3 regions of the Geobacillus stearothermophilus ATCC 12980 genome follow, and region 1 is predicted to be linked to each of the others. Evidence: riboswitches for the same ligand, from Rfam matches in the RefSeq annotation. Region 1 holds a riboswitch; each other region holds the start of a gene.

Region 1 (2,257 bases):
GGCGGATGCCGAGTTGCTCCTTGATGATCGTGGCGACAGCGGCGTTGCTGATGCGCGGCGTGGCGAGCGAGTTGTCGGCCAACGTCAGCGCATCGATGCCGGCGTCATGGAGCGCTTTCGCCCCAGCAAGAAACTTGTCAATGCCGAGTTGCTTCGGCGGATCTAGCTCCACAATGACCGAGCGGTACGTGCGGGCGAGCTCGGGAAGCGGAGTCGGCGCGGGCCGATCGGCTTGCACCGATACAGATGCCGTGCGCCGCTTCACCGTTTTTTCCGTCACCGGCGTCCGGTCGGCGAGCGCCTTTGCCATTGCCTCAATATGTTTCGGCGTCGTGCCGCAGCACCCGCCGATCAAGCGCACCCCTTGGTCGCGGAACGCTTTGGCTGTTTCCTCGAAATATTCAGCGTTCGTCTCATAGACAAGCCGGCCATCGCGGTAATCCGGGAGGCTCGCATTCGGATACGCCGACAAAAACGCCTGCTTTGGCAGCGGCACTTCCTCGAGCGACCGAAGCATATGATATGGACCGAGACGACAGTTCAGTCCGACGACATCGGCCCCGAGCGCCTCCAGGCGGATAAGGGCGTCCGCGAGCGGCGTGCCATCTTGCAAGACGCCGACTTCATGGAGCGAGACGTGAGCGATAATCGGCAAGTCGGTCTCTTTGCGGGCGATGGCAAGCACCGTCTCCAACTCTTCCAAATCGTAATACGTCTCGAGCAGCACGCCGTCGACTCCTTCAGCCAGCAGGACAAACAGCTGCTCGCGAAACGTCCGTTTCACTTCTTCAAGCGTGACGACGCTTTTGTTTAACGTGCGCAGCCCCCCGATCGTTCCGAGCACGTATGCCCGCCCGTTCGCCGCTTGCCTGGCGAGCCGCACCGCCGCGCGGTTGATGGCCGGCACCTCATCTTCAAGGCCGTAGCGGGCGAGTTTCACATAGTTGGCGCCGTATGTATTCGTCTGAATGACGTCGGCGCCCGCGGCGATATACGCTTCATGAATATGGACGATTTCATCTGGATTGGATAAATTCAATTCTTCAAAACAACGGTCAATGCCGTGCGAATATAAAAGCGTTCCCATCGCCCCGTCGGCGATGAGAATGCGCTCTTTCAACTCATCCAGCAATCCCACGTTCGATTCCCCCGTTTCTCCGTAGTAAAAGAAAAAAGCCTTCTATAAGAAGAAGACTTTTCATTCGCTTCTTCTTATCTTCCAGGCTTCCGCCTGTCTGGATTTAGCACCTTGGCCGCGGGCCAGGTTGCTGAGGGTTCACCGGGCCAGTCCCTCCCCCTCTCTTGATAAGAATGCCGGTATGCAATTGTGCGGTGACGTTTTGATGATTACTATATAATTTAATGTATTTTTCGAAATTATTCAATACGGTGAAGAAGGAAATTTCAAAAGTTAAAGAGATTCAGATAAAAAGAGCGGCTCGCGTCAAGGGCTCGGCGCTTTCCCGCATCGGGGGCAAAACTGAAAATCACGCTGCACATGTTCTCCGCAGTATGGGCAATACTTGTTTGTTTTCTCTTTGCCTCCAAATCGGACGTTCAGTGGGTCGGGCTCTTCCTCGCTGACGACAATGTCCAATAAGGACATGCGTTGTTTTCCCGTCGCATTTTTGTAATGGTAAATTGCTTGAAATACACCGATGGCGATGACGACAAGGCCGAAAAACGGAAAAAAGCGGGCGGCGGGAAACGGCGAGTCCGCGGTGATGGAGAAGGTCATCACCATCCAAAAGATGCCGAACAACACAGCGGCGATGCTGCCGAACAGCCCTTGCATCGACGGGACGCGGCCGGGTTTGATGCTTTTCAAGTGGATTCCTTCTCCATTCGTTTCATGTTGGTTGGGATTATTATACCATATGATGATGTAGGAAACATGGGATGACGTAATAAAAAAGAAGCATTGTATCTCCTCCCTTACCTTGTACTAATCTCTTAAAAGCATCTCTGTTTCATGTCAATAGCACGAAATATGTCGAAATATGTAAAAAAAAGATAAAATTATCGAACGATTTCTCTTTTTTTTTTTTTAGAGTCAAGGTGTATAATTAAAATGGATGATATTAACAAGGAATTTACTAGAAACCGCATCGCAGACAGGAGTGAAGTGGGTGAAACAATGGTCGTGGCCGTATTTTATTCTGATTAGCCTGCCGCTTGTTGTGTTGATTGGAGTTGCTTTTCGCCTAAAAGCGGCCAGCATGCCCATCAAAATAGGATTTATTGTATTGGTGCTGCT
Region 2 (2,257 bases), 200 kb from region 1:
TCGCGATGATGTTGTCGTTTTCCGTGATCGTGCCGTCAAAATCGCAAAAAAGAACGAGTTGTTTCGTCATGCTTCCACCTCAATAGCGCCCCAGCGGTCGATCGCCTTTTGCAGCGCCTCGTTGTCTTTCGCCGCTTCACGAAGCGGACGGCCGACCAGCGCTGCGTCGATGGCGGCGCGAAACGCCTTTCCGCCGCCGATCGCCCCGTCCGGGTGGCCGTGGATGCCGCCGCCGGCGTTGACGACGCTGTCAAGGCCAAAATCGCGGACAAGGAGCGGCACCAAGCCCGGATGGATGCCGGCCGATGGCACTGGAAACGCCCGGGCAAACGGCTCTTGTTCATCGGTCAGCGCCCGGGCGATGCCAAGCGCCTGCTCGCGCTCCAAGGCGACGCTGCCGTACGGCGACGGGAACAGAACAAAGTCGGCGCCGGCAAGCCGCAAAAGCTTTCCAAGCAAGAGCGACGGGGCGACGCCGTAAAACTCCGACGGCGTGATCGCGCCGCTGAACGCCGGGTGGGCCATGATCGGAACGGAAATCTCTTCATCTTCCCGCAACCCTTGTAGGACGTCCAATCCATAGGCGAACACGTTGAACAACAGCACATCGGCGCCAAGCTCAGCCGCCCGTTTCGCTTTTTCTTTCAGTTCAAACGTTTTGCCGGTCAAGTTGACGGCATACAGCGTCCGCTTGCCTGTTTGTTCGTACACCTCTTCGAGCGCCGCTTTGCCTTCTGTAATGCGCTTCGCAAATGGCAGACGATCGCTGTCAAACAAAATTTCGTCATCTTTGACCAAGTCAACGCCGCCAAGCGCTTGCTTTTTCAACTCTGATGTCAAATACGCCAAATCGCGGCCAACGATGCCCTTGAAAATGCTCATCAACAGCGGGCGGTCGTACACTCCGACCTTTTCGCGAATGCCGGCGATGCCAAAGCGCGGCCCCGGAAACTGCCGCTTCCATTCTTCCGGAAATTCCAAATCAAGCAACCGCACTTCCCCGTCAAGCGACAGCTTGCCGAACGTCGTCACCAACAATGCTGGCAAATCGGCGCTGAAGTTGACGGTCGGGTAAGCGATTTTGACGATTGCCCGCTTCAACCGCTTGCCGAAATAGGCGTTTACCCGCTCGCTCTCGCCAAGCTCTTCGATCGCAACGACTTCCCCTTTATGCTTGCGAAGCTGGTCTTGCTCTAGCTGCGGCAAGTCGGTCCATGTGCCGACTGTCAAGCCGAGCGCGATTCCTTCCGCTTTTTGGCGAATATCGTGTTCATCATGAAGCAAATACGTCGCAATGACTGCACTCATCGTCCATCCCTCTTTCAATATATGGCGAAATAAAAAAGCCCCTTCCTAAGAAGAGGCGTCATTCATTCATGGCGCTCTTCTTATCTCCCAGCGTTTCCGCTGCAAGAATTAGCACCGTGCTTAGCGTGCGCCAAGCCGGTTGCCGGGCTTCATTGGGCTCGTCCCTCCGCCTGCTCTTGATAAGAAAGCCTGCTCGTTTATGCACTTGTCAAACGATTGGCAAATTTACTTTGAATTATGACAGCCTTTGCCGCCGTTGTCAATTATTTTTTTAAAATAGCCTGGTCAACGTTGTCCCGTCAACGGTTCATTGCCGCTCTTTTTTTCAAAACAATCCGAGCCGGCCGATCCGCTCCGCCGCTTCGCGAAGCCGCGCTTCATCGGTCAACAATCCAACGCGCACATACCCTTCGCCGTGTTTTCCAAAACCGATGCCTGGGGCGACGGCGACGTGCGCCCGCTCAAGCAACAGATCGGCAAATTCGGCGGATGATGCGCCTTTTGGCAACGGAAGCCAGGCGAAAAATGATCCAGACGGCGCCGGCGCTTCCCATCCGATCGTCGCGCGCAAAGCATGAATAAACGTATTGCGGCGCGCCTCGTACAAGGCAACGAGCTCCGCGACGCAGTCTTGCGGGCCGAGGAGCGCAGCTGCCGCCGCTTCTTGGACGGCGCCGAACAAGCTGACGTACAAATGATCTTGCAACAACTCAATGGCACGGATGATCCGCTCATTGCCGACAGCGAACGCCACGCGCCAGCCGGCCATATTGTACGTTTTCGAGAACGTGTAGATTTCAACGCCAATGTCTTTCGCCCCGTCCACTTCTAGAAAGCTGACCGGCTTTTGGCCGTCAAAGCCGACCGCGCCATAGGCAAAATCATGCACAACGGCTATGCCGTACTTTTCCGCAAATGCCACCGTTTCAGCAAAAAACTCCTTCGTCGC
Region 3 (2,257 bases), 1.2 Mb from region 1:
GAATTGCGGCTCGTGCGCGGCGAGCTCCTCGGCGCTCGGGCGGATGAACAGCTGATGGACGAACAAGTTGTGCCAGGCGAATTCGTTGACGACTTGAATCGGCAGCCGGTATTTCGGATCGGCGCCGGCAAAGCCTTTAAAGACGAACAGTTCATCTTGTTTCATTAAATAATCGAGCACTTTGTCGTACAGTTTATCAAACGTCTCCGGAGACATCGGCTGGTTGACCGCGCCCCAGTCGATCGTTTGCTTCGTTGACGGTTCTTCGACGATGTATTTGTCTTTCGGCGACCGCCCTGTGTACTTGCCGGTTGTCACCGCGACGGCTCCGGTGTGGGTCAGCCGTCCTTCGTTCCGTTGCAGGACTTTCTCGACGAGCTCGGCGACGGACAATTGGTGATGTACGTACGGTTTTTGTAGCAATAAATCAAGCTTATTCGTCATGTTTGCGATCCCCATATTCAAAACCCGCCTTCTTTTTGTAATCACTCTTGAAAATAGTATAACACATTTTTATTAATAGTCCATACTAATTGTGTGGGTTTTTCAAACTTTATTTTGCCCAATGTGTCGATTTCCTTGAGGAAAGAATTTTCGCGGCTGGAAATGATAAAAAATGAATTTTGATAGTTGACTTTGCCGATTCCGTTGCGATAAGATAAGTCATTGAACGGATACTCTTATCCCGAGCCGGTGGAGGGACAGGCCCGATGAAGCCCAGCAACCGTCACAACTGGACATGTGTGAAATGGTGCTAACCTGTGGCAAGGCGCAGTCCTTGAACGATAAGAGTGAAAGGAAGCAATACGATTGCCATGACCTTTCCTCAGCCGTTACAGGAAAGGTTTTTTATATTGCGAAGGGAAAAAGGGAAATGAGTTCCGTGTCGCCACATCATGCCAAGAGGAGGAAACAAACCGAATGTCAGCCAAACGCCGCTTGTTTACTTCAGAGTCTGTGACGGAAGGACATCCGGATAAAATTTGCGACCAAATTTCTGACGCCATTTTGGATGCGATTTTGGAAAAAGATCCAAACGCCCGCGTCGCCTGCGAAACGAGCGTCACGACCGGGCTGGTGCTCGTGAGCGGGGAAATCACGACATCAACATACGTGGACATTCCGCGCATCGTCCGCGATACGATCCGGGAGATCGGCTACACGCGCGCCAAATACGGATTTGACGCTGATACGTGCGCGGTGCTGACGTCGATTGACGAACAATCGCCGGACATTGCGATGGGGGTGGATCGGGCGCTCGAGGCGCGCGAAGGTCAGATGACTGATGAGGAAATTGAAGCGATCGGCGCCGGCGACCAAGGATTGATGTTTGGGTTCGCCTGCAATGAGACGGAAGAATTGATGCCGCTGCCGATTTCGCTTGCGCACCGCTTGGCGCGCCGATTGGCGGAAGTGCGTAAAACGGACGTCTTGCCGTACTTGCGGCCGGACGGGAAAACGCAAGTGACGATCGAATACGATGAAAACGGCAAACCGGTGCGCGTCGATACGATCGTCGTTTCCGCGCAGCACCATCCGGAAATTACGCAAGAGCAAATCGAGCGCGACATTAAAGAGCAGGTCATCAAGCCGGTCGTGCCCGCGGAGCTGCTTGATGAGAACACGAACTATTTCATCAACCCGACAGGACGGTTTGTCATCGGCGGTCCGCAAGGGGATGCTGGGTTGACGGGGCGCAAAATCATCGTCGATACGTACGGCGGCTACGCCCGCCACGGCGGTGGCGCGTTCTCGGGCAAAGATCCGACGAAAGTCGACCGCTCGGCAGCGTATGCGGCCCGCTATGTCGCGAAAAACATCGTCGCGGCAGGACTGGCCGACAAATGCGAAGTGCAGCTCGCCTACGCGATCGGCGTCGCCCGTCCGGTATCGATTTCCATTGATACGTTCGGCACCGGCAAAGTGTCGGAAGACATTTTGATTGAGGTCGTGCGCAGCAACTTCGATCTCCGCCCGGCGGGCATCATCAAAATGCTTGACCTGCGCCGCCCGATTTACAAACAGACGGCTGCTTACGGCCATTTTGGGCGTACGGACATCGACTTGCCGTGGGAGCGCACTGATAAAGCGACGACGCTGAGAGAACAAGCGCTGGCGCTGGCGGACAAGTGATGAAAGAAAAAGAGCTGCCTGATCACGGTAGCTCTTTTTTGTCGGCGCACGATGTCCGCTGTTGCTGCAGCGCTTTGTAATACTGCCCTTTCTCGACATATTCGCGGCGGATGCGCTCCATTTC

What was found. A riboswitch is a leader RNA that binds a small molecule or an ion and turns the genes downstream of it on or off. The one in region 1 is predicted to bind S-adenosylmethionine.
Positions count from the first base shown of each region.
Region 2: it holds a riboswitch for S-adenosylmethionine, as region 1 does, so the genes downstream of both, mtnW (2,3-diketo-5-methylthiopentyl-1-phosphate enolase) here and QSJ10_RS03165 (bifunctional homocysteine S-methyltransferase/methylenetetrahydrofolate reductase) in region 1, are expected to answer to the same signal.
Region 3: it holds a riboswitch for S-adenosylmethionine, as region 1 does, so the genes downstream of both, metK (methionine adenosyltransferase) here and QSJ10_RS03165 (bifunctional homocysteine S-methyltransferase/methylenetetrahydrofolate reductase) in region 1, are expected to answer to the same signal.

Region 1 covers NZ_CP128494.1:580,946-583,202, forward strand. The annotation lists gene QSJ10_RS03165 (bifunctional homocysteine S-methyltransferase/methylenetetrahydrofolate reductase) at 1-1,138, opposite strand, end outside; SAM riboswitch class I at 1,210-1,312, opposite strand; gene QSJ10_RS03170 (zinc ribbon domain-containing protein) at 1,445-1,828, opposite strand; gene QSJ10_RS03175 (hypothetical protein) at 2,130-2,257, shown strand, end outside.
Region 2 covers NZ_CP128494.1:784,832-787,088, reverse strand. The annotation lists gene mtnX (2-hydroxy-3-keto-5-methylthiopentenyl-1-phosphate phosphatase) at 1-70, opposite strand, end outside; gene mtnW (2,3-diketo-5-methylthiopentyl-1-phosphate enolase) at 67-1,308, opposite strand; SAM riboswitch class I at 1,386-1,494, opposite strand; gene QSJ10_RS04265 (pyridoxal phosphate-dependent aminotransferase) at 1,634-2,257, opposite strand, start outside.
Region 3 covers NZ_CP128494.1:2,247,769-2,250,025, reverse strand. The annotation lists gene pckA (phosphoenolpyruvate carboxykinase (ATP)) at 1-459, opposite strand, end outside; SAM riboswitch class I at 678-792, shown strand; gene metK (methionine adenosyltransferase) at 922-2,133, shown strand; gene QSJ10_RS12130 (gamma carbonic anhydrase) at 2,156-2,257, opposite strand, start outside.